2 regions of the Flintibacter hominis genome follow, and region 1 is predicted to be linked to the other one. Evidence: predicted binding sites of a transcription regulator. Region 1 holds the regulator's gene; the other holds the start of a gene.
What was found. The regulator HrcA, encoded in region 1, represses chaperone genes, less so after heat shock. The targets are predictions, from matches to a motif close to TGTTAGCACTCNNNNNNNNNGAGTGCTAACA.

Region 1 (15,668 bases):
CCTCTAGAGCAGCGCGCTGATCGGCGCTCAGGCTGGTCGGTACTTGGACTTTGATGGTCACATACTGATCGCCCCGGCCTCGACCTCGAAGCTCTGGGATTCCTTTCCCCCGCAGGCGGAAGGTGGTACCGGGTTGTGTTCCGGCCGGCAGGCTCCACTTGACCTTTCCGTCGATGGTGGGAATCTCCAGCTCCCCTCCCATCGCCGCCCGGTAGAAGGAAACGGGCTGCTCGTAGAGGACTGTGGTCCCATCCCGACGGAACTGCGTATGGGGCTTTATACGGATGCCCACAATCAGGTCACCGGCCGGGCCTCCGTTTTTACCGGCATTGCCCTGGCCCCGCAGAGAAACCGCCTGTCCGTCGTCGATCCCGGCAGGAATGGTAACGGTGATGCGTTTTTTCTTCCGCACACTGCCGGCGCCGCCACATACCTTACAGGGGGAGTGGATCAGCTTGCCCGTCCCCCGGCACTTGGAACATTGGGCGGTGGTGGAGAAGGCGAAGCCGCCCGCCCCCCGCTGAATCCGAACCACGCCGGTCCCCCGGCAGTCAGGGCAGGTCTCGGCGGTGGTGCCCGGCTCGCAGCCGGAGCCATGGCAGGCATCGCACATCTCAGTCCGTGTCAGCTCCAGCTCCTTCTCGCAGCCGAAAGCGGCCTCCTCAAACGTGACAGAGAGATTAGCCCGCAGGCTCTCTCCCTTTTGCGGGGCATTAGCTCTCTGCTGCTGACCACCAAAGCCACTGAAGCCGCCGCCGAAGAAGGAGCCAAAGATGTCTCCCAGGTCGATGTCCCCCATATCGAAGCCGCCGAAGCCGCCGCCACCCCCAAAATTGGGGTCTACTCCCGCATGGCCGAACTGGTCATACTTCGCCCGCTTCTCCTTGTCGGACAGGACCTCATACGCCTCATTGACCTCTTTGAATTTGGCCTCTGCCTCTTTGTTCCCCGGGTTCATGTCGGGGTGGTACTGCTTGGCCAGCTTACGGTACGCTTTTTTCAATTCTTCGTCCGAGGCCCCTTTGGACACGCCCAAGACCTCGTAATAATCTCGTTTCTGTTCTGGCATGATATCACCTCTGTTTCAGAGTTCAGAGTGGAACGTGAAGAGCGGAGATAAGGTCTGCGGCGCATATGCCCGGAGTGAATGACCATATCTTCACTCTCCACTCTTTACCCTTCACTCTTTTGAACAGGCACAATGGCGCGCAGGCGGGGCGATGCCCCGCCCGCGCGGACCATAGATTTCTATTACTTCTGATCGTCGTCCACGACCTCATAGTCCGCATCGACCACATCAGGGCCGGCGGCGCTGCCACCCTGGGCGCCGCCCATATCGGGGCCGGGGCCGGGCTGGCCGGCCTGCGCCTGGCCATACAGCTTTTCGCTCACTGCGTAAAACTCCTTCGTCAGAGCCTCGGTGGCCTCCTTGATGGCTTGGGTGTCATTTCCCTTCAAGGTTTCCTTCAGGTGGTTCAGCGCGCTCTCCACCTTGCCCTTATCTCCAGCGGGGATCTTATCGCCCATCTCCTCCAGGGTCTTTTCTGTCTGATAAACCATCTGGTCCCCGTTGTTGCGGATGTCCACCTCTTCCTTCCGCTTGGCGTCTTCGGCGGCGAACTGTTCAGCCTCCTTGACTGCCTTATCAATGTCGTCCTTCGACATATTGGTGGAGGAGGTAATGGTAATATGCTGCTCCTTGCCGGTGCCCATATCCTTGGCGGACACGTTCACGATGCCGTTGGCGTCGATATCAAAGGTGACCTCGATCTGAGGCACACCCCGGCGTGCGGGAGCGATGCCGTCCAGATGGAAGCGGCCCAAGGTCTTGTTGTACTGGGCCATCTCACGCTCGCCCTGGAGAACGTGGACTTCTACGGAGGTCTGGTTATCAGCGGCGGTAGTGAAGGTCTGGCTCTTCTTCACGGGGATGGTGGTGTTACGCTCGATGAGCTTGGTCATCACGCCACCCATGGTCTCAATGCCCAGGGACAGGGGGGTGACGTCCAGCAGCAGCAGGTCCTTCACGTCGCCGGTAAACACACCGCCCTGGAGAGCGGCGCCCAAGGCCACGCACTCGTCGGGGTTAATGCCCTTGAAGCCCTCCTTGCCAGTCAGCTTCTTTACCATCTCCTGAACCGCGGGAATACGGCTGGAGCCGCCCACCATCAGGACCTTAGACAAATCGCTTCCGCTCAGTCCGGCGTCAGACAGAGCCTGCTTCACAGGGCCGCTGGTGGCTTCCACCAGGTGAGCGGTCAGTTGGTCGAACTTGGCCCGAGTCAGGGTCAGGTCCAAGTGCTTGGGGCCGGTGGCATCAGCGGTGATATAGGGCAGGTTGATGCTGGTAGAAGTGACACCGGACAGCTCGATCTTGGCCTTCTCAGCAGCCTCCTTCAAGCGCTGCATGGCCACCTTGTCGCCGGTCAGGTCCACACCCTCAGTTTTCTTAAACTCCGCGGCCATCCAGTCCATGACGCACTTGTCGAAGTCGTCGCCGCCCAAGCGGTTGTTACCAGCGGTAGCCAGCACCTCGATGACGCCGTCGTCGATATCCAGGATGGATACGTCGAAGGTGCCACCGCCCAGGTCATACACCATGACCTTCTGGGCGGTCTCCTTGTCTACGCCGTAGGCCAGAGCAGCGGCGGTGGGCTCGTTGATAATCCGCTTCACGTCCAGGCCGGCGATCTTACCAGCATCCTTAGTGGCCTGGCGCTGGGCATCGGTGAAGTAGGCGGGGACTGTGATGACGGCCTCGGTGACTGTTGTGCCCAGATAGGCCTCGGCATCCGCCTTCAGCTTCTGCAGGATCATGGCGCTGATCTCCTGGGGGGTATACTTCTTGCCATCGATGTTCACCTTGTAGTCGGAGCCCATCTCACGCTTGATGGAGATGACGGTCCGGTCGGGGTTCGTGATGGCCTGGCGCTTGGCCACCTGACCCACCATACGCTCGCCGTCCTTGGAAAAAGCCACCACAGAGGGGGTGGTGCGGTTGCCTTCGGCGTTGGGGATGACGACAGCGTCGCCGCCCTCCATGACCGCTACACAGCTGTTGGTCGTACCTAAATCGATACCGATGATCTTAGACATAATTCATTCCTCCTAAATATATGACATTCATGTTTACAAAGTTAAAATAGGAACAGCGGCCCGATGGCGTAGAGTGCGGCGCACCAGGCCAGCAGGCCCCCAGCGAGCAGCAGGGTATAGGATACAGCATCACAGGTTTTCGCTTTACAGCACTGCTTGCAGGGCTGATTTCTTTTCACTGTTTTCCTCCTTTAATCCCATCGGCTTTTGAAAATAAGCCGCACACCTCGGTTCCGTTCCCCTAATTGGCCACCTGCACCATGGCGAAGCGGATGACCTTCTCGCCGCACTGGAAGCCGGCCTGGAACACGGCGGCCACTACGTTCTCGCCCAAGCTCTCATCCTCCACGTGCATAACGGCGTTATGGAGATTCGGATCAAAGGGCTGGCCCAGGGCGGGAATCTCAGTGATGCCCAGCTTGGAAAGGATCTCCTTCAGCTGGTTCATCGTCATCTCCACCCCTTTTTTGTAGGCTTCGTCGGCGGTGTCCTGCTTCAAGGCCCGCTCCAGGTTATCATAGACGGGAAGAAACGCGGCGGCGGTATCCGCCTTGGCGTCGTTCCAGATGGACTCCTTCTCCTTGGCGGTCCGCTTTCGGTAGTTGTCGTACTCCGCGGCCAGGCGGAGAAAGCGGTCGTCGAGGGGTGCGGTCCCCTCTCCGGAGGGCTCCTCCTTGGGTGCCTCCCCTGATTTCTGGTCCTCCTGGGCGGCCTCGCCGGCCTCCTGGGGCCCCCCTTTCTCCTCCTGTTCCGTGCGAACAGCCTCTTCCTCAGGCTCCACAGCCTCTTCCTTCCGAATATCCTCCTGACACTGCTCAGGCTGGGCCTGCTTCTTTTTATTTTTATCGCTCACGATGCGGCGCTCCTTTCCTGCTTATGGCTCCTGTGTATCTGTTTTCTCTGCCGGGGGTAACTCTCCCTTGCCGAACATCCGGGTCAGGCTGTCGGCAAAATAGGACAGGCGGGCGGTGACCTTGGCGTAGTCCATCCGGGTGGGTCCAACCACTCCGATGACGCCCTTCATATTTTCTCCAATGTCGTAGCTGGCCATGACCACACTGGTGTCCTTCAGCGCGTCACTGACATTTTCCGGCCCGATCAGGATGTTCATGTTCTGGCCGCCGGTCATTGTCACAGGCAGCCGGGCCACATCCTTCTCCTCGGCCAGATAGTTCATCAGAGGTTTAGCCTTGTCCAGGCTTCGGTATTCCGGGTGTTCCAGCAAGTGAGTGATTCCGGTAGTTCGGACCTTTTGGCTGCTCTGTTCCGACAGGATCTCCACCGCGAAGTCCACCACCAGGGCAATCAGCTCAAAGGCGCCTGGAGCGGTGCGGGTCTCCATCTTGTCCAAGGTCTGTTCCATCTCCTCCTGGGTCAGTCCCACGAAGGAACTGTTCAGAACCGCGGAGAGCAGTTGGAGCTGGGTGTCAGAAACCTCCTCAGGGATATGGATGAGTTTATTTTTAACGATGGAGTTGTCCGTCATGACCACGGCGATAAAGGCGTTTTCTTCCACTTTCAGCAGGTCATAGCGTTTGACGGTGATCCGCTCCGCGGGGGCGGCCATGGTAAATACAGGATAGTCGCTGAACTGGGATAGGACCTTTCCCGCCCGGTCGATCACTCGATCCAGCTCCTCCATCTTCAGGTTCAGCGCCTCGTTGATACGCTGAGTCTCCTGCATGGTCAGCTGCTGATGACCCATCAACTCATTGACATACAGCCGGTAGCCCGCGGCGGAGGGTACCCGTCCGGCGGAGGTATGGGGCTGCTCCAAAAGGCCCATATCAGTCAAATCAGCCATCTCGTTCCGGATGGTGGCGCTGGACACATCCAGTCCGGCCCGCTCCGCTACCATTTTCGAGCCCACAGGCTCGGCGGTGGCGATATAGGTTTCAATGATGGCCCGAAGAATCCGTCTTTTTCTATCCGTCAGCTCCATGTTTCCACCCCCCTGTTCCTTTTATCTCGGCATGCGCTTCCGGCCGTTCCGACTCAAGACAGCTCCGCTCCGCGGACCCTTCGTCTTATATCCTTATGCCGGCCTGCTTGCGCTTTGATCATTTTGTTAGCACTCAATACTCCTGAGTGCTAAAGATAATGTACCACCGGGGGGCAGAATTGTCAATAGGCACTTTATGAATTTGTTGTAAACAAATGAATCCCGCCAATTTTTTGCATCTTCTATCTTTTGCTGCTAAGAGCTCCGGCTCTTGACAAATGTTTCTAATGTATTACACTAGATATGAGGTGATTTTATGGGAATCGAAAAAAAGAATTACAGCTTTCGTTTTCATGAGGACATGGTAGAACGCCTCCGCGCCCAGGCCCAGCTGGAGAACCGCTCGCTCTCCAACCTGGTGGAAACGATTCTGCTCCAATATCTCTCCACCTTAGAGGAGAAAACAACATGACCGTCTGTCCATAGACAGGCGGTCATGTTTCTTTTTTATAGGGTAAACACCTGGCCGGTATACAGTCCCTGACAGCCGGGACCGAAGTATTCCGTCAGCCGCTCCAGGGCTGGCTGTCCGGTGCAGTGGCCGGTCAGGATTCGCTCCACCCCCAGGGCCTTCAGCGCGTCAGCCACCGACTGTACATACTCCGGCGAGCAGTTCATGCCAGTCCCCCCCTTGGCATACATATGCAGTCCGCCCACCACGGCGTGCACCCGCTTTCCGGGCAGCTGGTCCAGCACGCCCCGCACGATGTTGACGATGCCCCCATGGCTGCAGGAGTTGAAGACCACCAGTCCCCGCTCCCCCTCCAGCACCAGGGACTGCTCGTGGCTGAAATCGTCCGGGACAAAGTCATCCTCCCCTCGCTTGCAGACCAGGTTAGACGCCTTTCCCATAAAGGCCGGGTCCTTTGGACCGTCGGGCAGCAGCCACCCACCCTCCAGCAGCTCCATAGGTCCCGGTACTGGGACAAGCCGCTCTCTGGCCCCCTCCCAGATATCCCGGTGGACGCCAATAAATTTGGGTCCCTCCTCTGTCATGGAGAAGTAGGGCCCTCCGGCCTGGGGGCGGACATAGACCTTGGCTCTCTGGTTGAGCTGGAAGAACCGGCGCAGGCCGTCGGCGTGGTCATAGTGGCCGTGGGACAGCACCCCCAGGTCCACATCCGCCAGGTCCACCCCAAGCTTCTGGGCGTTGTCGGCAAACCGTCCTGAGGCGCCCCCATCCAGCAGCAGCCTCTTCCCCCGATATTCGATATACAGGGACAGGCCGTGCTCCGGCACCAGACCGCATCCCTCCTGGGCAGTATTTTCCATTAATACGGCAACTTTCATGTCCTGTTCCTCCTTATTCCAGTGCTCCAGAGCGGGTCAAGTCTCGAATCCACTTGCCGCTCCTTAATCTCCACACTCCCCCGACGCACTTACAAAACTGCTCTACCCCCAGGGACAGGTAGACCCAAAAGATCCCCGTCTTCAACACCAGCCCACATATAGCGGCCATAGGTACTGCCACCAGCCAGAGCGGGAGAATGTCAATGAGCGTAGTGGCCCGCACATCTCCCCCTCCCCGGAGGACTCCCACAATATTCACGCTGTTAAAATCCTTCAGCGGCATGATGACCGCCTGGAGAGTAATCATCATAGTGGCCGCAGCCGCCGCTCCCGCCGAGAGCTTAAACAGCGGGAACACATAGGTAGGCGCCAGGAAAACCAGTACCAGCCACAGGGCCAATCCCAGCGCCGCGCCTCCTACGGCGGCCAAGGTGTTCAGGGCGAGTCCCACTCCATATACCCTGTCCTTATGTCCGGCACCGATCTCCCGGCCAATGATAATCGCCGCGGTAGAGGCAAGTCCCATGGAAACTACCTTACATATTTTCTCTACATTTCCTGCTAGCGTATAGGCGGCCAGTATCTCCGTGCTGCCCGCCATATGTCCCATGACTGTGGGATACATAGAGGTACCTAGCCCCCACAGGGTTTCATTCAGCACCACTGGCCCACTGCACATCAGAAATTGACGGGCCAGCCGCTTTCCTGGCCGCAGGACCAGTCTCCACCGCACCCGGAAGATCCGATTCCTAGCCATGTGACAGGCCACGATGACAACCTCTAAAACGCGTGCGATGAGGGTGGCCAGAGCCGCCCCTTGAACTCCCAGTGCGGGCGCTCCCAGATTTCCGAAAATAAATACCCAGTTCAAAAAGGTATTCACTGCCATAGAGGTAGCCAGAATGTACATTCCCAGTTGGGGATGCTCCATACTGCGGAAGGCTGCAATATAAGTCATTGAAAAGGCGTTGAATACATAGGACAGCCCCGCCAGCCGGCCATATTGGGCTGCCAGCTCCACCACCGCCCGGTCGTTGCCAAAGAGGCTGAGAAATTCTACCGGACAGATCAGCAGAATGACCGAGCACAGAGACGATACTGCCATCACCAGCCACAGGGCCATCCCATAGATCCGATTGATAGACTCCATGTCCTGTTTGCCCCAGTATTGGCTCAACAGGACCGTGGAGCCGCTCTGCACTCCAAAAATAAAAAGCTGCACTACAAACAGTGGAATATTGGCTAGGGTAACCGCCGCCATCGGCTCCTCCCCCAGCAGCCCCACCATAAAGGTGTCCGCCATGCTCAGGGTGCTGGTGATCATATCCTGGAGGATGATAGGCGCGGCCAGAGCAGCGACCTCCTTATAAAAATTCGGTCCTCTCCGCATATAGGCAAACATGGAAACGCTCCTTTTTCGTTGTTTCTCATTCAGGACAGGGATGGGAACAGCTTCTCCGATGCCCCTTTCAATCCCTCAATTAAGGCGTCTACGTCCTCCTGCTTGGTATCGTAGGAAAAGCTGATCCGCAGCACCCCGTCCCGTTCCCCCTTGGGCAGTTTCAGGGCGGCAAAGACGTGGCTGGGTTTCCCCTTGTGGCAGGCGGAGCCGGAGGAGATATATACCCCCCGGTCACTCAGGAAGCGGACCACCACCTCGCTCTTATAACCCACCAGGGAGATGGCTAGGATGTGGGGAGCGCCCCCCTGGGCCAGCAGTTTCGCCTTCGGCACTTCCTCCGCCAGCCGCCGAACGGTTTCTTCCTTCAGCCGGGCCATATGGGCCATGTCCTCCTCCAGAGTCTGCCGCCCCAGCCGGGCGGCGGCGGCGAACGCCGCGATCTGAGCTGTGGCCTCAGTACCCGACCGAAGGCCCTCCTCCTGCCCTCCGCCCCAGATCAGGGGAGGCAGCTTCAGCCCCTTTCGAACATAGAGCGCCCCCACCCCTTTAGGGGCGTGGATCTTGTGTCCGCTGACTGTCAGCAGGTCTACACCCAGTTTTTTGGGGGAAAAAGGTATTTTCAAAAATCCCTGCACCGCGTCACAGTGGAGCAGAGCCGGGCAGCCAGTCCTCCGAATGACTTGGGCAACCTCCCCCACAGGCAGGATGGCGCCTAGTTCATTGTTAACCAGCATCATGGAGACCAGCGCCGTGTCCGGCCGCATCGCCTCCTCCACCTGGGCGGCAGTGATGTTACCCTGGCGGTCCGGCTCCAGATATGTCACCTCATAGCCCCGGCGCTCCAATTCCCGGCAGGGCTCCAGCACAGCGGCGTGCTCGATGGCGGTGGTGATAATGTGCTTTCCTCGGCGGCGATTGACCTCCAGGGCAGACTGGATGGCCCAGTTGTCCCCCTCCGTGCCACAGGAGGTAAAAAACAGCTCCTCCGGCAGGCAGCCCAGGGCCTGAGCCACATTTCCCCGCCACTCCTTCATCCGGGCGGCCGCCTTGGTCCCCAGTTCATACCGGGACGAGGGGTTGCCCCAGCCCTGGGTCATCGCCTCTACCGCCGCCTGTACAGCCTCCGGCCGCACCGGCGTGGTGGCCGCATTATCCAAATAATGTATCATCCTGATCCACCCCAGTCTGTATCTGTTCAAAGTATCCTTCATTCTACCGTCTGCCTGGAGGAAAGTCAAGGCGGCGCAGACCGGCTCTGACCAGTGGGCTGCCGGACTTTCTCTCTATATCGGTCCTATCCGCACAACTTCCCTGGATACACTTATTTTTTCTTCTCCAGGAATATACTCTCCACAAGGAGACCTCTTTGTGGTATAATGAGAAAAAATCGCTCAAGAGTTCTCCCGGTCTTTTCCGGGCCTCTTATGCTCTCTGAAAAAGAAGGTTTTATCATGACCAATAACCAACGCATCTGTTATGTGGTGGGGGCCATGTCCCTGTCCCCCTCTCTGCGCCCCTACCCCGCTCTGGGGGACTACGTCATCGCCGCCGACCGTGGCTATGACTCCCTGATGGCCTACGGCGTCACGCCTGACCTTGTGGTGGGCGACTTTGATTCCCTGGGCCGCACCCCCTCCCATCCCAACGTGATCCAGCTCCCAGCAGAGAAGGATGATACTGACATGGTCTACGCTCTTCGTAAGGGTCTGGAGCTGGGCTACCGGCGATTCGTTCTGCTGGGCGGCGTGGGCGGCCGGCTGGAGCACACCCTTGGCAACCTCCAGCTGCTGGACTGGCTGACTACCCAGGGGGCCCACGGATTCCTGGCAGGCGAAAAAACAGCGGCCACCGCCCTCCGGAACAGTTCCCTCACCTTCCCCGCCTCCATGTCTGGCTATCTATCTGTGTTCTGCAACAGCGGCACAGCGGAAGGGGTCACCCTCACTGGGCTCAAATTTCCGCTGGACCAGTATCAAATGGAGGGCAGTTTCCCCATTGGGGTCAGCAATGAGTTTCTGGGCACAGAGGCCACGGTGTCTGTGAGGCATGGTTCTCTCCTGCTGCTGTGGGAGGAATCGGGGAATTTTTACTCCCAACTGCCCAAACTGTGGCCCAATCCTTGACTTTTTCCTTGCCTTTTGGGCTATCCTATGGTATAGTTGTTCCCTGATCTTGAGGGAGAGGAGGTGTCCCCAGTGGGCGAAGCGGTCAAGGTCGTCGCCAAAAACAGCAAGGCCTACCACGATTACTTCGTGGAAGAGAAATTTGAGGCCGGCATTGAACTGGCGGGCACCGAGGTCAAGTCTATCCGGCTGGGCAATGTGAATCTGAAGGACTCCTTCTGCATCATCAAGGAGGGGCAGCTGTCTGTCCTGGGTATGCACATCAGTCCATATGAAAAGGGCAATATTTTCAATAAGGACCCCCGCCGGCCCCGCCGGCTGCTCATGCACCGGCGGGAGATCCTGCGGCTCTCCGGCCGGATCCAGCAGGACGGCTACTCCCTCATCCCCCTGTCCGTCTATTTCAAGGGCCCACGGGTCAAACTGGAGCTGGGGCTTGCCAAGGGCAAGAAGCTCTATGACAAGCGGGAGTCCTCCGCCAAGCGGGACGCCAAGCGGGAAATAGACCGGGCGATGAAGACAAGGAACCGGTGACCGGTACTATCAGAAAGGATGACAGATATGGCACAAAATCCCATTGTCACCATTGAAATGGAAGACGGCGGCGTCATGAAGGCGGAGCTCTATCCTGAGGTGGCCCCCAACAGCGTCAACAATTTCATCAGCCTGGTCCGCAAGGGCTTTTACAACGGGCTGATCTTCCACCGCTGTATCCCCGGATTCATGATCCAGGGCGGCTGCCCCCAAGGCACTGGTATGGGCGGTCCCGGCTACTCCATCAAGGGCGAGTTCAGCCAGAACGGTGTAAAGAACGACTTGGCCCACGACCGGGGTGTGCTGTCCATGGCTCGGGCCATGGCCCCCGACTCCGCCGGCAGTCAGTTTTTCATTATGGTCGAGAAGGCTCCCCACCTGGACGGCAGCTATGCCGCCTTTGGCAAGGTCTTTGAGGGCATGGAGGTGGCTGACGCCATCGTAAACAGCAAGACAGATTGGAATGACCGGCCCCGTCAGGACCAGAGGATGAAGTCGGTTACCGTTGACACCTTTGGTGTGGAGTACCCTGAACCGGAGAAAGTATAATATAGTCCTTGAGTAAGCGCATCCGTACCGGCGCGCCAGCCGTGCCGGTACGGTCTGATTTCACTGAATCCCTCAAGCAAACCACACTGCATACGTTTTCTTTTTCTGGCGGCAAAGCCGCTGTCCAAAATGGAACCCAGTGCAGCGGATCCGTTTTGGAGAGGAGGAATAAGGGAGCGAACGAAGTTTTCGCCATTATGGGAAGCGGAGTTGGCTGGACTTTGCGACGACGAGGGGGCGTACCGGTTTCGACGGGGACGCTGCAGTGGGAATAGCGGGCGGTGGCGCCTGGCCACCTTAAAACGGGCATTCTTTATAAATTAAAGAACGACAACTACGCTTACGCTGCCTAATTAAAGGCAGCCGTCTGACCGGGAAGGGCCACGAGCCCGGATCAGGCGTCGCTTAGTGGCGGACGTGAGCCGGCAAAGCTTTGAGCCGGCCATGCATCATGAAGCTCACCTGACCTTCAGGCGTGACGGCTTGCCTGAAGCGAAGGGAACGGGGAGAGCAAGACTCCTGTAATAACCGTCTGCGCCCGGAGAAGTTCCCATGAATGTGTTTTCGGACGGGAGTTCAACTCTCCCCGCCTCCACCAAAAGAAAATGCGGCTTGTTTCGACAAGTCGCATTTTCTTTTGGGTTTCGCTCCCGTTGGCCGCTCCACCCTTCGGTGATTGAAATGCTCGGGCGAAGTGAATTCGCCCTGCGCCAAGGTTTTGCCTGTGGCAAAACGCTTGTACGGCGCAAAGGCGCCGCCGGCCAGAAGGCCGGTTGGATGCTTCTCAAGAAAAATTGCAAATTTGAATCCAAGAGAGTTCGACCGACCTGAGAGGATTTGGATTGTTACCCCTTGCCAAAAAGAAAGACATCTGTTTTCAGCAGATGTCTTTCTTTTTGGGTTTCGGCCGCCTAAGTCGGCCGAAACCCTCCGGAATTTTAATGCTAGCGGTCGGCAGAGCCGCCCCTGCGCAATTCCCGGCCGCAGGCCGGGAATTTACGCGCCGCTCGGCGCACGGCCCAGAAGGGCCCGATAGGCGGTGTATTTCTTCTAACAGTCCCAAGGCTAAAAATATCGATTTTAACCGCTCTTTGCAGAACGAAACGGGACTGGTTGAAACAAGTCGCAATTCGTTCTAGGCAGCGTTCCTCAATATACCGCTCATGAATCTCTCTTCAGCCTAACATGTTGTCCGGCTTTTCAATATGGCTGCTGTGTCACTACCTGCTGTTTTTTCCAGATATTTTGTACGCCGATTTTGCAGCCCAACGCCCTCCCTTTCTCCGATGGTGGCAAACATATGCTTAGGCTGGACAGAGGTCCACTTTAATTGGAGGAATCATGATCCCTGGCACACAGCGCGCGCTGCCGCCGACTTTTACAACACAGACGTTCCTCCATGAACTTCTGATGAGAAATGTCAATAACCATACCTGTGAGAAGCATATTCCCCTGTTGCTCAGACAATGAGCCGTTCATCAGCAGCCACACGACCTCTCCATCGGGACGGACGACACGGTATTCTAAGCTAACCGTTTGCTCCTTCTGTTCCACGGCTTTGTGCAGCCGCCGCTCAATAAAAGGAATATCCGCTGGATGGACCAAATGGATCGTCCCGTTATTGAGTCGATTGCGTAGACTCTCCCTCGTGATGCCATGTAGCGAATAGTAGTGATCGTTAGCATAAATCAGGGTAAAATCCCGGTCCATTCTGGCGCGGAAAATTCCACCCATAGGACACTGAACGATGGATTCCAACTCAGCCTGCGCCTCCACTTGGCCAGTGATATCTAAGCATAGGCTGACCAGCACTGACTCCCCATTCGGCAGAACCGTCTGTACCCCTGTCTCTTTCACCCAGATATAGCCTTTATCTCTGCATAGCATTCTATAAGTTGTTGTGTAACTGTTTCCACTCATAAGGGCCTGTGCAATTTCACTCCGCAAGCTCTCCCGATCCTCGGCCCGAACGCAGTTGATCACAGCACCTTTAATTGCGGTGGCAAAGTCCGTCTGGTTTGGGTAATCCAGAAAAGACAGCATCCGGTCATCTATGTAATAGAGGGGAAAATCCGGAGTATTATAGGTAATCATAATACCGCCAAACATACATTCACTTAACAAGTTCAGCATTGCTTTTTCTACACAACGCTCCAGTTCCCTATGCGCACCATGCTTATGGGCGGAAAAACGCCAAGAGGCTGGCATTTTTAAATCACTTTTCATTCTCACATATCTCTCTCCTAATTTCGAGATCGAGTATCATTGACCTTGCATCGCTATATTTTCAGCTCCGTTGTTTGAGACAGCCTGTTGAATTTTGAAGGTCAGAGCATTCATCTCGTCTAAAATCTCGTTGTATATCTGCGCGCGGCATACTGACATGGCATCACATGAACTGTCTCCCATTGGATGTGTCTCTTGTCTCCAACGAAGGAATAAGACTTTCAGTTCATTGGAATTTCTAGTGTTGATAGGGTCCAGATACTGCTCCACCGACTCCAGATCCCCGCGCGTCAGAGCCCCCTCAAAGGCATAGCGTATCGCACGTTCAACTTGCCCCGGAGTCGCTCCATTCTGTTTGGCTATCTTTGCGTATAACACACAAACTTTACCAGAAAAATAGTAGGAATCTTTATCCATGAGTTCCAAAGCGTCGTGAATATATGTAAATCCTTTTGTATTAGCCGGAATCCCTGCACGCAATAGGATATCCACGATTTCATTCTGCAGCATAATCTAAAATATCCTTTCAGTAATAATTTTCTCACTACTCTCACGGCAGCCCCATACATTTGTGGGTTGACAGGAACTGTCTTTTGCTTTAGTATTATCGATATACTCAGTGTTCTCAACTCATGGTATGTACGTCCACGTATCACGAACAACGGTTTTAGCTTACAACAAACATCTTTGAAAGTCAACCATTTTTTACAAATTTCTTGTTACTATTTTTCTCATCTGCAAGAGATTTGTAAGGCAGGAAATGAGGATTGGAGCGTCTAACAAGGAGGACCTCATATGAGCCTAGGAGATAAATTGCGGCAGAGGAGACAGGAAATGGGCCTCACCAGGCCCCAGCTGGCAGCTAAAATCTGCGTGACTCCGTCAGCGATTGCCAACTATGAAAATGGAATCAGCACCCCAAAGCCTGACATCTTAATTTCCCTGATTAATGTCTTAGAGGTTGACGCCAACTATATTTACTCTGATTATCTTGGAACAAACCGAATCAGCAAAATTTATGACCAGGCTCTAAGCGCGGAAGAGATTGACGCCATCAAAAAATACAGAGCACTTTCTGAAGAGGGGAAGCGGCTTGTTCGGCTGATTGTAAACGAGGAATATACTCGAACAATCGCCAGAAGCCGGCTCACCCTTCCCTGTTATCTGCCTGGTGTACGCAAGCTTCACACTGGTTTTCTCATGCAAGAGAACTTGGGCAGTGTGCGTATCATGCGAAAGGATCTGCCGGTTGGGGCCGATTTCTGCTTTCAGATTCAGGTAGACCAATATCTGCCCGTCTTCCGTAAATTCGATATTCTGGCCCTTCAGAGAAGGCAGGCCGGGCACAATGAGATGGGGCTGTTTTGTCTCAACGGTATTTATTATCTTCGTACCCTTTTTCAAGAGAGGGGAGAGTGTCGTCTGCGGGCTCTAAATGTAATTGATGAGGACATCTTAGTAACAGAAACAGACGAATTCCGCTGTATTGGTACGGTTCTTGGGCAAGTAAATGGTATTTTGGAGCCCTCCTGAATGACCTACCTTGTCTGAATAAACTGTTGTTAGCTGTTCCGATCCGACAGGGGACGTTCCCTGTGAACGTCCTTCCCCGGTCTGACCAAATGCTGGCTGTTGTTCAGGCCAGGCAGGCTTGCTTTATACCTAAAATTCTTGCGCCGTAACGGTATCAGTCCCTCTATCCACATACTCAAGACGCAATACACACTATATCCCCTGGGCGCAACTACCCGTAAGATAACCGGATCGGTCAGCTGGCTGTTCCGGTTTTTATCACATATACCCCATAAAAACCGTCTAAATCATATTAAGATAATATAAAGATTGCTGTTTTATTTTTCTTCCTCCAGTATAATGGAATCAAGTCGTTTGAAAGGAGGCCTGACCGTGCGCTTGAACAAACAGCTAAAGGAGAAAAATAAGGAGTCCCTCTCCTCTGTCCTGCCCATCACGGCCATCGTGTTTCTCCTTTCCATCTCCATTGCGCCCCTCGATCCAGGCACGTTGGTCCTATTCCTGTTCGGCGCCATTTTGCTCATCGGCGGCATGGGCTTCTTTACTCTGGGTGTGGATATGTCCATGACCCCCATGGGTGAGGGAGTGGGCGTAGAAGTGAGCCGGGCCAGACACCTGATCGTCCCCATCGTCCTCTACTTTCTCCTGGGTGTACTCGCCACGGTAGCGGAACCAGACCTGCAAGTCCTGGCGGAGCAGGTCCCGTCCATCGACAACCCGGTCCTAATCTGGACCGTGGCCATTGGTGTGGGAATATTCCTGGTGATTGCCGCCATGCGTATCCGTATGGCTGTCCCTCTGCGCCGGCTACTCCTGGTCTTCTACTTTATCGTCTTTGCCCTGGCAGCTCTCGCGCCCGCCAACTTTATCCCCGTTTCCTTCGACTCTGGTGGCGTCACCACTGGACCTATCA
Region 2 (15,668 bases), on a different contig from region 1:
CCTTATAGTCCTCGATCCGGGCCAGGATGCCGAATACCACCGTGTCCGGAGGGATGGAAAGCGCCTGCCGGAGCTTGGCGCGGTCCTCTGGCCCGGTCTCCTCCACCGGGGCCACGCCGTTCATCACCACGGTGATCTTTTTGGGGGAAATCCCCCCCTCGGTCAGGTTGTCCCGGGTAGCCGGGCTGACGGCGATGATATGGTCGGCAAAGTGCTCGTTGACCAGCTTGTTGACCCAGCGGCCGGGCGGATACTTTATCTTGGCCGGGACCGGGAAGGCAGAGTGCCGGCTGTACACCACAGGTACATGGAGGCCCTTGGCGGCGATGCGGCCCGACAGGGCCCCATGGGTGTGGACCAGATTGGGCTTGATCCGCCTGATCAGCTCTTTGAGCACCTTCACATCGTCCCTGTGGTAAGAGCGGTCCGCCATGCCGTCCACCTCGTAGACCTGGGCGCCCGCCTGCTCCAAGGGCTCCTTTAACATGCTTCCCCTGGGGATGGCCACCATCGTTTCATATTGGGAGCGGTCGGCATAGCTCAAATAGTTCAGGATGACCCGGCCCGCCCCGCCGATATTGGTATCACTGATGATGTTCAGCACCCGGATCATACCAGCAGCCTCCCCTCCGGGAGCTGCCCCCGCCGGGCAGCCAGGCCGCCCAGGGCCAGATAGGCCCAAAACAGGAACATGACTCGGTAATTATAGAAGGAGTAATCCGTCATGGCCTGGACCATAAAGCCGCATACTCCGGCCGTAATGCCGATTTGAAGAACCCGGCTGGTCCAGTTCTTTTCCTTGCCGATGGCAGAGCACATATCCCGGAAGAAGTTGAACAGCAGAAGAAGAAAGACCACCAGGGCACAGATACCCGCGTCGCACACCATCTGGAGGAATAGGTTATGGGAGTGGGGGGCCACAATAGTATTATAGCTGTAAGCGGGATAGACCATGTTGAAGGCCCCGTCCCCCGGCCCAATACCACACAGCCAGTAATCCTTCAGCATGGCCAGTACGCCTATCCAGATATACACCCGGTAGGAGGTGGAGTTATCAGTGAGGTTTCCGATACTGGTAAACCGGGAGATCACCGTATCCGGTAGGACGAAATAGAGGGCTACCATGACAAAGGGGGCCAGCAGGAGCAGTCTGGGATTGAGGAGCAGGACAAAGACCAGCCCCGCAAACAGGAGCCCCAGCCAGGCCCCTCTGGAGAAGGTGAGGATCATGCAAACGCACATGACAGAGCAGCAGGCGAGGTAAAAGACCCGGTTCAGCCAGTCCTTGGCCCCCAGCAGCTTGGCTCCCCCCAGTGGGATAAGCAGGATCAGATACTGCCCCAGCATATTGGGATTCTCCAAAGTGGAGGGCACCCGGAACTGGATGCTGGAGAACATATCGCTGTCCACCCAGGCGGCGGACTGGTAGCCCCAGCGGAAGATATACTGGAGGATGCCGTAAGCGGACACGATGGCCCCAGCCAGCACCATCAGGGCCACCAGCGTGTCCAACTGGTTTCGGTTGGTCACCCCGTTGTACAGCACGATAGAGAACAGAATGAAGGCCACCGACAGCAGGCCGGGCTGAAGGCTGCTCTCAAGGTCCACCGAGAAAAGAGTGCCCGCCAGATAAACGCCGGCGTAGAGGATGATATACTTGTTGACTGGGGACCAGGCCAACTGACGCTCCCTGTCCCGGACCAAATTGAGCAGCAGAGAGGCATAGCCGATGGCCGCCAGCCCCATGGTTATCAGAGAGGGGCGGGACACGGCCAGCATCGGGGCCAGCACCACCGGGATCGCGCACCACAGCCAGGTTCTGGTAAAGATGCTCCCGGCAAAGAGCTTTTCCAGCCTCAGCTTATCGTAGAGCCAGCACAGGCCCCTCCGCACCAGGGACCAGAGCTTAAAAAAGACGCTCCGCTCGGACGAGGCTCTATTCCACCCCGCCGGGTGGAGGAACCACTGGACCAGTCCGCTCCGCTCCCATTGGCGGCTAAACCACAGGCATACCGCCGTCAGCCACCGCCAGACCAGGCTGGCGGACAACACTTGCTTCATCTGTTCCATCCCTTATCCTCTCTTTAATAGACGTTTGATCAGGGCCGCCGTCATGGCGGCCTCCTCCATGCCCATGGACAGGGTAACGCCGAAATAGACGGCCACGCCGCCTCCGGCGCACAGGGCCAGGGAGAGCAGCTCCCCCATCTTTCCGGCAGGCAGGACCGATCCAAGCCATCCCAAAAGCAGCCAAGCGGTCAGCCCCGTAACCGCGGCGGCAGCCAGCATTTTGAAGAAGTCCAGGCACAGGGCCCGGTCCAGGAATCCCTGACCTTCCCGCTCCATGGGAACGATCAGCAGCAGTGCGTACACCGTGGAGGAGACCGCGGAGGCGATGGCCAGCCCCCGGACCTCCAGCGGGCCGACCAGGGCCATGCACAGCAGGAGATTCACCCCGATGGACAGGGCGCCCGCTACCAGGGGCCCTCTCCCCTGCTGCCGAGCGAAGTAGGCCCGGCTTAGAATATTCTGAAGCGCATAGCCCGCCATGCCCAGGGATATCCAGGACAGGGCGCTGGCGGTGACTTCCACTGCCCGCTGCCCAAACTCCCCCCCTCCGTAGAGGAAGGACACCAGGGGTCTGGCTACCGCCATCAGCCCCGCGGCCATGGGCAGTACGAAAAACAAACTGCTGTGGACGGTCTGGCGGAGGGTATCCCGGAAATCCCCCTGCTGTCCGCCGGCGGTGAGCCGGGACAGCTTAGGGAAGATCACATTGGTGATCGACAGGATAAAGGTACCGGCAATAACCAGATACAGGTTGGTGGAATACTCCATAGCGGACACACCCGCCCCCCCGTATAGCCGGGAACCGAATCGGGAATTGATGACCAGATTGATGGGCTGGACCCAGGTGGACACCATCACCGGCCCCATCAGCGCAAACACCTTTTTCATCCCCGGAGACCGGAAGTCCAATCCCGGCCGATACTGGTAGCCCAGCCGCCTAAGCGGCGGGACCTGGATCACCCCCTGGAGGAACCAGCCCAACAGATAGGCCAGCGCCAGACCATAGATGCCCATAGACTGGTCCAGAAACAGAAAGTAGGCGATAATAACCAGGTTGGATAGGGCGGACATGAGGGCGGGGGCGGTGAAGTGGTCCTGGGCCTGGAGCACTCCGACCAAGGAGAAGGCCACGCCGGAAAACAGAACCGTGGGAAACATGGTCCTAGTCAAAGAAATTGCCAGGGCCGTAGTCTGTGGGTCCTCATAGTCGGCAAAGAGGGCCACCAACGGCTGGGGAAAGGCCATCCCCGCCAAGGTAAGAACGCCGGTGAGCAGGGCGATGATGGTAATAAAGCAGCCCGCGAAGCGGTAGGCCTCCTTCTTTCCCTTCTGTTCCAGATACTCGCTGAACACCGGGATAAAGCAAGCGGCGATGGCCGAGGCGAATACCGCGTCAAAGAATACCCGTGGGATTCGGCTGGCGGTATAGAAGGCGTTGGCCTCCATACCCATACCGTAATGCACGGCCAGCAGGTGGTCCCGGTACAGTCCCATCACTTTTCCCAGCAGAGTGATGGCCATGACGGCGCTGATCGTCCTTGTGGCGCTGTGCCGATCCTCCAAGGCTTCTTCCTCCGTTCCCTGCGCAATATTAGTACAACTGATTTATTGTACACCAAGAATATCCCTTTTTCAACCATCTGATCCTGAACGATTTGTAAACATCTCCTTTCCCGCAACTTTCTTTCTTTTTCCATTGAATCCGATTTTTGTGTCTGCTATAATAGGCCATATTCAATCGGTTTACATATTACAAAGGAGTACCCATGAAAAAACATACCGTCAGATCCCTATCCCGCCGGGCGGCCGCCCTGGTCCTAGCCCTGGCGCTGGCCCTCCCCACCGTCTATGCCCACGCTGGGGAACAGAAGCTGCAGACCTCCATCGACCTGGTGGATGGTCTGACTTACCGCAACACCATCACCGACAACAGCGAGCGCCGGGTGGAGAGCTTTTCCCTGGAGCTGGAGAAGGACAGCGACGCCTACCCCATCCTGCTTCAGGCTGCCGGCACCGTTTACGGCGCCGCTACCATCAACCGAGCTGTCACCTATGCCCAGGAGCTGGGTTACCACGTACTAGGCGCGGTAAACACCGACTTCTTCTCCACTGCCTCCGGCGTGCCCATCGGCATCGTCATCGAGGACGGTGTCTACAAGTCCAGCCCGGAGCACGAGGACGCCATGATCATCACCGATGGTCAAGTCTCCCTGGTAGATGGGCCGTCGGTATCCCTCACTCTGGTCAACCAGCGGGACAACAGCACGGTGAAGCCCTCCCACCTGAACAAATGGCGCAGCGAGTCAGGGGGCATCTACCTGCTCAACCAGGACTTCTCCGCTGTGTCCACCCGTACCTCCACCCCTGGCTGGTATGTACGGATGGCTCTGATGGAGGAGGACGAGCCCCTCACGGTCAATAGCACCCTGGAGCTGGAGGTGACGGAGCTGCTCCAGTCTGACCAGCCCCTCGCCATTGGCGATGGGGAGTACATCCTTACCGCCGCCGATGCCTCCGGCTATCTGTCCGTCTTTCAGTCCTTCCAGGTGGGCGACCGGATCACCCTGACCACCTCCTGCGAGAACGAGGCCCTATCTCATGCCCAGTGGGCCGGAGGTGTGGGGGACATTATGGTGTGGGACGGCCAGCTTACCGACTCATCCCAGTGGACCTATGCCAAGGACGGCCGTCAGCCCAGGACCGCCCTGGGCATGAAGGAGGACGGCACTCTGCTGGTCTACGCCGTGGATGGCCGCCAGTCCGGCTACTCCTCCGGCCTGTCCCAGAAGGATCTGGCGGAGGAGATGATCCGGCGGGGCTGCGTCTGGGCCGTCAATCTGGATGGGGGCGGCTCCACCGCCATCTCCCTCTGGCTGCCGGGACAGACGGGGCCCGCTGTTCTCAACCTGCCCTCTGACGGCAAGCCCCGAAGCTGCGCCACCTATCTGCTGCTGGTCACAGACCAGGAGGGGGACGGCCGGCCGGACCAACTGGCCCTGACGCAAAACGGCCTCACCCTTCTGACGGGCACCTCCCTCACCCTGCCGGATGCCGCTGTGCTGGACGAAGGGCTGAACCTTCTGGACCGAGAGCTCCGTGACCTGACCATCACCTCCAGGGAGGACCTGGGCGAAGTGGAGGACGGGGTATACACCGCCGGCGACAGGGCCGGCACCGACACCCTCCGTCTGCGCTCCAGGGACCTGGATATAGAGGGAGAGGCCCAGATCCATGTGGTGGACCACCTGACTGAACTGGTCATTTCCAAGGAGGGCAGCGCCTCTCCCATCACTTCTCTGTCTGTTGAGCCTGGAGAACAGGTCCAACTGGCCGTCACCGGCAGTTACTGGGGCCGCACCGCCCTCCGGGACTGGACCGCCGTCACCTGGACCACAGAGGGGGACGTGGGGACCGTGGATGAGAACGGTCTGTTCACCGCCTCCAAGACTGGGGGCACCGGCTCCATTACCGCCTCTGCTGGCGGAAAGACCCAGACCATCGCAATTTCCATGACCAATGTCCATACCGATGTGACGGAGGACCACTGGGCCTATACCGCCGTGGATTACTGCTACACCCACGGCATCGTGGGCGGCATCTCCGCTACTGAGTTTGGCCGTGACCTCCAGATCCGCCGAGGCGATTTCATGCTGATGCTGTACAATGCCATGGGCAAGCCTGCCGTCACCCAGGACTGCACCTTCACCGATGTAGCTCCCACTGATTACTACTATACCGCCCTGTCCTGGGGCCAGAGCGTAGGCCTAGCCTCCGGCACCGGGGACGGCGCCTATTCTCCAGGCGCCCCCATTACCCGGGAGCAGGCTTTTACCATCTTGCGCCAGGTCCTTCCTCTGCTGGGCAAGGACTGCCCAGACGCCAGCTTGTCTGTTCTGGACCAGTTCGCCGACCGTGACCGGATCGCCGACTACGCCAAGGGACATACCGCCACTCTGGTCGCCCAAGGCGTGATCAGCGGCAAGGGCGACGGCATCGATCCCCAGGGCTATCTGACCCGTGCCGAGATGGCCGCCCTACTCTATAAGGCCCTCACCTATACCCCCATTCAGGATGTGCCCACCGGCCCGGAGGAGCCGGTAGATCCCGTGGAGCCTGAGGAGCCGGTGGACCCAGAGGGCCCCGTCGATCCTGAGGAGCCCATAGAGCCCCAGCTCCCCGACCCCAGCCAGTATACGCTGACCCTGGACCACAACGAGGTCACTCTAAAGTCCGGTGAGAGCGTCCCGCTCACTGCCTCCCTCGCCCCGGCCTGGGAGGGAGCGGAGATCTCCTGGACCAGCAGCGATCCCTCCGCCGCTCCTGTCTCCTCCAAAGGCGCGGTGACCAACCTTTACACTGGGACAGGCACCGCCTCTGTCACCATCACGGCCAGCTGGAACGGCCTGTCCGCCAGCTGTACCGTTCTCTGCCAACAGGCTGCCCAGACCGGCACGGTCACTGACGCGGAGCTGGGTCTTAACGTCCGCTCTGGCCCAGGCTCCGACCGGCCCGTCATCGGCGGGCTGGACAACGGGACCTGTGTGGTAATTCTGGGCCAGGAGGCCGGGTGGTATCAGGTCCTCTATCTCAACCGGGCCGGACAGGCCGCCATCGGCTATGTGTCCGCTGACTACTTGACTGTGAATTGACGGGCCCTCCAAACAGCAGAAAGCCAGCCATGGAGCAAACCTCCATGGCTGGCTTTTTCTTATCGTTTCGTCCTTAGACCATCAGAGAGCAGACCATCTGGGCATACTCCGCCGGGTCCTCCAGAGGCAGGCCCGCCATCAGCAGGGACTGGCCGTAGAGCAGCTTGGCATACTTGGCCACAGTATCCTTATCCCCAGCGTCCACCGCCTTCTTGATGGCGGCGAAGGGGGCGGCATCGGGGTTGAGCTCCAGCACCCGGTCGGCCTTGGGGTGGTCGCTCCCCTCCAGCTTGCTCATATACTTTTCCATCTCCAAAGAAACAGGGCCGTCGGCTGACAGACAGCAGGCGCCAGACTTCAAGATAGAGGAGACGCGGACGTTCTTCACCTGGTCGCCCAGGGCCTCCTTCACCGCCTCCAGCACATCCTTACCCGCTTCGGCCTTCTCTTCGGCCGCCTTCTTCTCCTCCTCCGTCTGGGGGAGGGCGTCCTCATCGCTGACAGATTTGAACTGCTTGCCGTTCACCTCACCCAGGGCCTTCATGACAAAGTCATCCACGTCCTCGGTGCAGTACAGGATCTCATAACCCTTGTCCAGGATGCGCTCCACCTGGGGCAGCTTGGCGATCTTGTCCACGCTCTCGCCGCAGGCGTAGTAGTAGTAAGGCTGGTCCTCAGGCATGCGGTCCTGATAGGCGGCCAGGGTGGTGTTCTTCCCCTCCTTGGAGGACCAGAACAGCAGCAGATCCTGAAGCATCTCCTTGTGAGCGCCGTATTCCGCCACCACTCCGTATTTTAGCTGGGCGCCGAAGGCGGCCCAGAACTTCTCATACTTCTCCCGGTCTTCCTTCTGCATCTTCAGCAGCTCGGACTTGATCTTTTTCTCCAGGGCGGTGGCGATAACCTTTAGCTGACGGGTGTGCTGCAGCACCTCCCGGCTGATGTTCAGGGAAAAATCGGCGGAGTCCACTACGCCCCGCACGAAGCGGAAGTGGTCGGGCAGCAGGTCGGCGCACTTGTCCATGATGAGCACGCCGGAGGAATAGAGCTGGAGCCCCTTCTGATACTCCCTTGTATAGAAGTCGTAGGGCGTCTGGGCGGGGATATAGAGCATGGCCTTATAGGTCACAGCCCCCTCAGCACTGGTGTGGATGACGGCCAGGGGGTCCTGCCAGTCGCCGAATTTCTCCTTATAGAAGGCGTTGTACTCCTCCGGCTTCACCTTGGACTTCTGCCGCTGCCACAGGGGGACCATGGAGTTGAGAGTTTTCCACTCCTTGACGGTCTCCCATTCCGGTTTGTAGTCCTCGGGGGCGTCAGCGGGCTTGTCCTTCCTCCTATAGTCCTCTACCTCCATGACAATGGGATAGCGGATATAGTCGGAGTATTTCTTGATAATCTCCTGTAATTTATAAGTTTCCAAATACTGATCGTAGTTCTCATCCTCGCCGCTGGCCTTGATATGCATGATGATATCTGTACCGGGGGCATCCTTCTCGCACTGGGTCACAGTATAGCCGTCGGCCCCGTCAGACTGCCACATCCAGGCCTCCTCGCTCCCCCAGGCACGGGAGATAACGGTGACCTGATCGGCCACCATGAAGGCGGAGTAAAAGCCCACGCCGAACTGGCCGATAACGTCGATCTTGTCCGCGGCCTTGTCGTCTTCGGCCAGTCCGGCCTTGAACTGGCCGGAGCCGCTGCGGGCGATGGTGCCCAGGTTGGATTCCAAATCCTCCTTGGACATCCCGATGCCGTTGTCCGAAATGGTCAGGGTGCGCATCTGCTTGTCCGGGACGATGGTAATCTTCAGGTCCTTCCGCTTTACTTCTACTGTGTCGTCAGTCAGCGATTTGTAAGCCAGCTTGTCCTCGGCGTCGCTGGCGTTGGAGATCAGCTCCCGGAGAAAGATCTCCTTATGGGTATAGATGGAGTTGACCATCAGGTCCAGCAGCCGCTTGGATTCGGCCTTAAACTGCTTCTTTGCCATGATTTTCTGCCTCCGTATATGAAAAATTTTTTGAAAACAAAATGGTTAGCACTCGTTATATCCGAGTGCTAACCATATGATAGCGCAGTCAGGCGGAAAATGCAATAGGGTTCAAAAATTATTTACAATTCTCAGCCGGCGGGCTCCTGGGCCTCTCCGCCCCGGTCCCCCAGGGAGAACCAGGTACGGAACACACAGGTACCGCTCTCCGGCTCATAATAGGCCGTATAGTTCCGGCAGCGCAGCTCCAGCAGGGGACCGGACAGGGAGAGCCAGCTGTCCTCCTCCCCCTCCAGGGTGCAGGACAGCTCTCCTTTCCAGTCGTAGATGTTCCACTGTCTGCCCTGGTCCTTCCGCACCGCCAGCCAGCTGGCCTCATCCCCCTGGAGGGCCTCTACCTGGCCGTCCTGGGCGGGCAGGACCTCCTGTCCGTTCAGCAGGGACACAGCGCACCGGTCCCCCTGGGTATCGTTGAAGATCACCCGGTCCCCGCCGGTCACATAGGGAAATTCCTCCTCCGGCAGGGGGGAGGGGAAGGTAAAGCTGTCCGTCCCATAGGTGAGAGTGACCTGGCCCTGGCCGTCTGTTTTGCTGTCCCACCAGAGAGTGTCCTGATATCGCTTCTGTATCCTATCATACCAATCCTGAGCAGCCAGAGCGGTCACTTCTCCCGTTTCCGGGTCCAAAAAAAGGGCTTTATCCCAGTTCTCTCCCCAGCAGCCCAGGAAAAATCCGCCATCGTACCACTGGGCGGTTTCATATGCATCGCCGGTAAACCAGGGGAAGCTCTCCGGGCGGGCGATGCCAAGCTGGTCCCATGACCAGGAGGCCTTCTCTGTTCCATCCTCCTGACGCAGCAGATAGAGCTTGTGCCCATCCCCCGCGAAAATACCCACCGGAGTTCCCTTAACACCCCAGTACCTAAATTCAGTGACCCAGCTCCCGTCCTGCGCTGCCAGGGCGATAAGGGCGCCGTTACCGGGGCTGCCCCGCTCCGGGTCCCCCTTCTCCAGCTCCCACACTGGAAGGGTCTGGCTGTCCCCGGCATCATCTGTATAATACAGCCGGCTGATCTCGCTACACACCGGGTCCATGACCACCTTGCCGCCAGTGGTCATCAGCCCTATCAGCGTTTCCGGCCAGTTGTCCGCCTGCCAGGAGAAGTAGCCCGCCGCCCCCTCGAAGGGGACGAGCTGACCATACTCCTGGCTGGGGCGAAGCTGCTCCACACGCTCCTGATACCAGCGGCCGCCAATATCAGGCAGAGGCTTTTCCTGCTCATCCAGCTTTGACCAGTCCACCTCTACCGGGATAAGGGGCTCCCCAGCGTCAGAGGCGGGGACATAGCCCAGCTCCTCCGCCAGCCGCCGGCCATCTGGCCCCAGCAGCCAGTCATACAGTATATGGGTGGGGTCGTCCTGGGGCCGGTCCTTGGCCATGGCCACATAGTAGGGGTTTAAAAATGGGTACTCCCCAGCCTGAATGGCCTCGGCCGAGGGGGACACCCCGTCGATGGTCAGCACCTTCAGCCCCTTGGCCATCTCCATATCATTGGCGTAGTAGTACACGGTGTAGCCGATGGCGGAGGGTGAGTTGTCATATTCCCGCACCGCCTCCAGAAGCCCCATCATGGAGTCGGGCACCCAGGCTTCCGGGGCGTCCATCATCTCCAGACCGCCCATAACCAGCTTCTCCATCAGAGTCTGGCTCCCAGCCTCGCTGTTGCGCTGGAAGGGGATAATGTCCAGGTCCTCTCCTCCCACCTCCTTCCAGTTGGTGATCTGGCCGGTGTATATCTTTCTCACTTGCTCGGTAGTCAGGCTGTCCACCGGATTGTCCTCGTTGACCACAAACACCAGCGCGTCCGTGGCAAAGGGAGTCAGCAGCCACTCCCCCTCCTGTTTCAACTCCTGGGCCACCTCTGGGGCCGGCTCGGCGGCCAACAGCAAATCAGCGGCGCCTGCCATCAAATTTCGGTACGACTGGGTGGTCCGGGAGAACTGGACCAGGTCGGCCACCTGCTCCCGCCCCTCCCCCAGCAGCACCGCGCACATGGCCTGGGCCATGGGCGCTGTGGAGGTGGAGCCATCCAGCCGGGGCAGGCTGTCTCTGGTGAATACAAAGGGGTCCGCCGTGCCAGGGGCGGACACATCCCCGACCGAGGTGTCGGTGCCCGGCCTTTTCGGTCCGCAGGAAACCAGCAGGGCCAGCGACAGCAGGGCGGGCAGCAGTTTTTTCCATTGTTTCATTGTAATCCTCCTTATCAAACAAGGCGTGTCCTGTTTGGACCCTCTTTTTCCAAGCCTTCGACTAAGGGAAAATGCAGGCATGATACACTATTATACCGCCTACTCCCAGAAAAACATCTCTATTTCCTTTCAAAGCGGCTACAAACCCGTTACATAGGTAACAAATCAGAACAGACACAAATTTTTTATTTTGGGCTTGACAAATCCCTCAGAATGTATTATTGTACTAATCACTTAATACAATAGTACAAGGAGGGAGCCTCTATGGAATGGAAACTCAACGACGACCGGCCCATCTGGCTCCAGCTGGCCGAGCAAATGACCCGGCGCATCATCACCGGGGTCTATCCCCCTGGGAGCAAGCTGCCCCCAGTGCGGGAGCTGGCGGCGGAGGCGGGGGTCAACCCCAACACTATGCAGCGGGCCCTGGCCCAGCTGGAGCAGGACGGTCTGGCCAAGGCGGACCGGACGGCGGGGCGGCTGGTCACCCAAGACACCGCTATACTGGATGCGGTACGGAGGGCGGAGGCCCATGTGGTCGTCAACCAATACTATCACGCCATGGCAGAGCTGGGCTACTCCCAGCAAGAGGCCACGGCGATGCTGAAGGAGGAGGCACAATGAACGAAAAACTGATCGTCTGTCACGGCCTGTCGAAGGCCTATGGACATAAGGCCGCCCTGTCCGGCGTGGACCTAGAGGTAGGCCAGGGGAGGATCGTGGGCCTGCTTGGCCCCAACGGCAGTGGCAAAACTACTCTAATCAAGCTGCTGTGCGGCTTGATCCAGCCCACCACCGGTGGGCTGACCATCGACGGTCAGGCCCCTGGGCCAGAAACCAAGGCCATGGTTAGCTATCTACCCGACCGGATGTATTTTGCCAATTGGATGCGTGCGGTGGATCTTTTCGACCTGTTCCGAGATTTCTACCAAAACTTCGACTATGACAAGGCTCTCGCCATGTGCCGCAGTCTAGGCGTGGAGCCGAAGGATAAGCTGAAGTCCATGTCTAAGGGCACCAAGGAAAAGGTCCAGTTGGTGCTGGTCATGGCCCGGAAAGCCCGACTCTATCTGCTGGATGAGCCCATCGCCGGGGTAGACCCGGCTGCCCGTGACTTTATCCTGCACACCATTTTGACCAACTACAACGAGGATGGCACTGTCCTGATTTCCACCCACCTGATCGCCGATATTGAGAAGGTGCTGGATGAGGTGATCTTTCTGAAAAGTGGCAGGATTATGCTCCACAGCACAGTGGACGACATCCGGGAGCGGCAGGGCAAGAGCGTGGACGCCCTGTTCCGCGAAATCTTTCGGACCCAACCCATGGAAGGAGGCCTGTACTGATGCTGTTCAAACTTTTGAAATATGACTTTCGCTCCATGTGGAAACAGTTTTCCATCATCTGGCCAGCGGCTCTCATCATTGGCCTGATCAACCGCTTCACTCTACCCTTCTCAAGCGATAGCGGAGCCAACTGGGTGGTGTCTCAGGAGTGGATGTCCATCATCTCCATCACCCTATTTTTTGGTGTAATGTTCTCCATGTTTGTTGCTTCCGTCGTGTTCGTACTCACCCGGTTTTACCGTGGTCTGCTGGGGGACGAGGGATATCTGATGCACACCCTACCAGTCCACCCATGGCAGCTTGTACTGTCTAAGTTGTTGTGTGCTTTAGTGGTCACCGTAGTCAATACCGTCGTGGCAGTGCTAGCCCTGTTCTTGATGATGCCCTTAAAGTGGAGCGATCTCTTTGATCTCGATTTTTGGAAGATGATCGTCCAGGGGCTGATGGAACAGCCTGACTCCATTCTCTACCTAGTGGAATTTCTAGTCATGATCTTGGTATTTTTCGCCATGGTATTCACCTCGGTCTATCTATCCATGGCGATTGGCCACCTGTTTCATCGCCACCGGGTACTGATGAGCGTGGTTGCTTATATGGGACTGGACATCGTGGGCAGCCTTATTCTGAACGTGCTGGACCGCCTATCCCTGTATCCGATGAACTGGGCTCTAAATCTGGACGGCCACCTATCCCTATGGGCCGGCATCGCTCTGCTGCTAATCCCCACCGTCCTCATGTTTCTGGGCACCAGCTATATCTTGAAAAACAAGCTGAATCTGGAGTAACTTTTCACCGCTGAAAGGAGCGTTTTGTCGTGAATTCCTGGGCCATTTTTACCCTCGCCTTTGCCGCCGTAGTCATCCAGGCCTGGGTAAGGGGCAGAGGCTCTTCCAACTGGTATCTAGGCTGCATTGTCCCCCTGGTCTACGGCGGAGCCGTCGCCTGGATGTTTGTGGGCAAGGACTTCACTCGCTCCCTTCAGATTATCCTCTTCGGCGCCGCCATCCCCATCACCCTGCTGGTATCCGCCTGGTTGCGAAAGCGGGACGAGGAGGGACAAGAAAACGAAGGGGAGCCCAAAGAACAGGAAAACTGACATAAAAACTTCCCGCTGCTTGGCAGCGGGAAGTTTTATTATAGTTACTGATTATAGTCATCGAAGGCGTCCAGCACCGCTTTCTCTGGGGCGGGCGTCAACAGGGATACCACCACGATGGCAATGGTAGCACAGATAAAGGCGGGTAGCAGCTCATAAATATTGAAGATGCCACCGATGGGGGCGATGAGGAATTTCCATACAAAGATCATCACAGCGCCCACCACCAGGCCGGCCATGATGCCCTGCCGGTTGCTCCGCCTCCAGAACAGGGCGCACAGCATAGCGGGGCCGAAGGTAGCGCCGAAGCCGGCCCAGGCAAAGGATACGATCTTAAACACGTTGCTGTCCGGGTCAGCGGCCAGGAAGATGGCGATGACGGCGATGACCACCACAGTGAGCCGGGCAATCAGCATGTTCTGCTTATTTGTCAGCTTGACGCCAAAGACATTCTGGACGATGTTCTCCGAAAAGGCGGAGGAGGCGGCCAGAAGCTGGCTGTCGGCTGTGGACATGGTGGCCGCCAGGATGCCGGCCAGGATACACCCGGCCACGACAGCGGGGAAGATGCCATACTTGGACAGCAGGTTAGACAGCTGGACGATGACGGTCTCCGTGGCGCTGCCCTCCAGGAAGGGGATACGCCCGGCGGAGGAGACGGCGTGGCCCACAATACCAATGAACACAGCCACAGCCATGGAGATGACCACCCAGGTGGAGGCGATTCGGCGGGACAGCTTCAGCTCGTTTTCATCCCGGATCGCCATAAAACGCACCAGAATATGGGGCATCCCGAAATAGCCCAGGCCCCAGGCCATCATGGATACGATACGGAGCAGGCCGTAAGGCTCGGCCTGACCGGTGGCCTCGTTATAGGTCTGGCCAAAGCTCAGGAAGCCGGGCAGTGTCTTGGCATGGTCTATAACGGCGTCAAAACCGCCCGCCTGGACCACGCCAAAGATGACGATAATGCACAGGGCTATGGTCATGATGATGGACTGAATCAAGTCCATGGTGGCCACGGCGCTGAAGCCACCTACAGAGGTATAGCTGATAATGACGATGGCACCGATGACCACGGCCACCATATAGTCCCAGCCAAACAAGCTGTTAAACAGCTTTCCGATGGCCGCCAGGCCGGAGGCCACATAGGGGACAAAGAAAATGAGGATAACAAGAGCAGAGATGCACATGATGACGGGCTTCTTCTCCCCATACCGCTTGGAGATGAAGCTGGGAATGGTGATGGCATCCAAGCGAACGCTGTACCGGCGCAGCCGCTTCGCCACCAGAAGGAAGTTCAAATAAGTACCGAAAGCCAATCCAATCGCGGTCCAGCTGGCATCGGCTACACCAGACAAGTAGGCCAGGCCTGGGATGCCCATCAGCAGATAGCTGCTCATGTCGCTGGCCTCGGCGCTCATTGCGGTGACCAGAGGGCCAATGCCCCGGCCTCCTAAGTAGAAGCCCTCGGCACTCTTTTTGGAACGTCGGCCGATCATCACCCCGGTAAAGATGACAAAACACAGGTACGCGATGATGGTGGCCATAATACAGATCTGTTCAGTGGTCATACGCTCTCTCCTTTTGGCAGTTACGCCCTTACTACACACAGCCGCCCTTCCGGCTCCCCCCGGAAAGGCGATGTCCCCCATGGGGCAGTATGGGTATTCTACCACAAGTCAGAACAGAATAAAATACAGAACAGAGTATAGAATAAACTCCGGAATATGCTTCCATAGAATTTCATAAAAGCTCTGGTATTGCTTTATTTATCTACTATACATTTTATGAATTAAAATTTTATACAATTCTACAAATTTTCTTCCTCCGCACGAAAGTCCCGGAAAAAACGGGGCATCATGGTCTTTCCATACTGAAGCAGGGAGTAGTCCCCACCTGACAGGCACCAGTCATAAATCAGGGCCCGCTCGCACAGGGCGTACACCCGTACCATCTCGTTCACTGTCACATCTCCCCGCAGCTCCCCGCGTTCCTGGCCCTGGAGGACGATCTGCCGCAGCAGCCTGTAATATGTACGGTTGTGGTCCAGCAGATGCTTATCCCCCCGGGTGATCAGCTGGGAGGAGTATAACCGTGCCAGCAGGTCTAGGGAGACAGAATTTTCAATCATGGCAAACAGCTCCCGGTTCAGGTACATAAGCTGGTCAAAGCGGTTTCCATCCGGGTCCAGGGTAGCCATCAGTTCCTCATACTTCTGGTCAAAGAGGTAGGACACCGTGGACAGTAAGGCGTCCTTCCCTTCAA

Region 2: a site for HrcA is predicted at 8,753-8,783, ahead of htpG (molecular chaperone HtpG). Genes of this name have one in related genera too.

What each region holds. Positions count from the first base shown of each region.
Region 1 covers NZ_JACOPO010000007.1:19,605-35,272, forward strand. Annotated here, with positions in the region: gene dnaJ (molecular chaperone DnaJ) at 1-1,069, opposite strand, end outside; gene dnaK (molecular chaperone DnaK) at 1,252-3,096, opposite strand; gene H8S11_RS10625 (hypothetical protein) at 3,138-3,275, opposite strand; gene grpE (nucleotide exchange factor GrpE) at 3,338-3,949, opposite strand; gene hrcA (heat-inducible transcriptional repressor HrcA) at 3,971-5,038, opposite strand; gene H8S11_RS10640 (hypothetical protein) at 5,355-5,510, shown strand; gene H8S11_RS10645 (MBL fold metallo-hydrolase) at 5,546-6,388, opposite strand; gene H8S11_RS10650 (MATE family efflux transporter) at 6,402-7,790, opposite strand; gene H8S11_RS10655 (cysteine desulfurase family protein) at 7,820-8,959, opposite strand; gene H8S11_RS10660 (thiamine diphosphokinase) at 9,242-9,913, shown strand; gene smpB (SsrA-binding protein SmpB) at 9,986-10,447, shown strand; gene H8S11_RS10670 (peptidylprolyl isomerase) at 10,475-10,996, shown strand; RNA gene ssrA (transfer-messenger RNA) at 11,230-11,594, shown strand; gene H8S11_RS10680 (PAS domain-containing protein) at 12,323-13,222, opposite strand; gene H8S11_RS10685 (sporulation initiation factor Spo0A C-terminal domain-containing protein) at 13,259-13,732, opposite strand; gene H8S11_RS10690 (helix-turn-helix domain-containing protein) at 14,018-14,755, shown strand; gene H8S11_RS10695 (DUF1538 domain-containing protein) at 15,128-15,668, shown strand, end outside.
Region 2 covers NZ_JACOPO010000001.1:46,086-61,753, reverse strand. Annotated here, with positions in the region: gene H8S11_RS00330 (glycosyltransferase) at 1-613, opposite strand, end outside; gene H8S11_RS00325 (O-antigen ligase family protein) at 610-2,070, opposite strand; gene murJ (murein biosynthesis integral membrane protein MurJ) at 2,074-3,633, opposite strand; gene H8S11_RS00315 (phosphodiester glycosidase family protein) at 3,837-6,719, shown strand; gene htpG (molecular chaperone HtpG) at 6,793-8,709, opposite strand; gene H8S11_RS00305 (PstS family phosphate ABC transporter substrate-binding protein) at 8,841-10,958, opposite strand; gene H8S11_RS00300 (GntR family transcriptional regulator) at 11,223-11,582, shown strand; gene H8S11_RS00295 (ABC transporter ATP-binding protein) at 11,579-12,304, shown strand; gene H8S11_RS00290 (hypothetical protein) at 12,304-13,089, shown strand; gene H8S11_RS00285 (hypothetical protein) at 13,119-13,400, shown strand; gene H8S11_RS00280 (sodium/proline symporter) at 13,445-14,974, opposite strand; gene H8S11_RS00275 (TetR/AcrR family transcriptional regulator) at 15,214-15,668, opposite strand, start outside.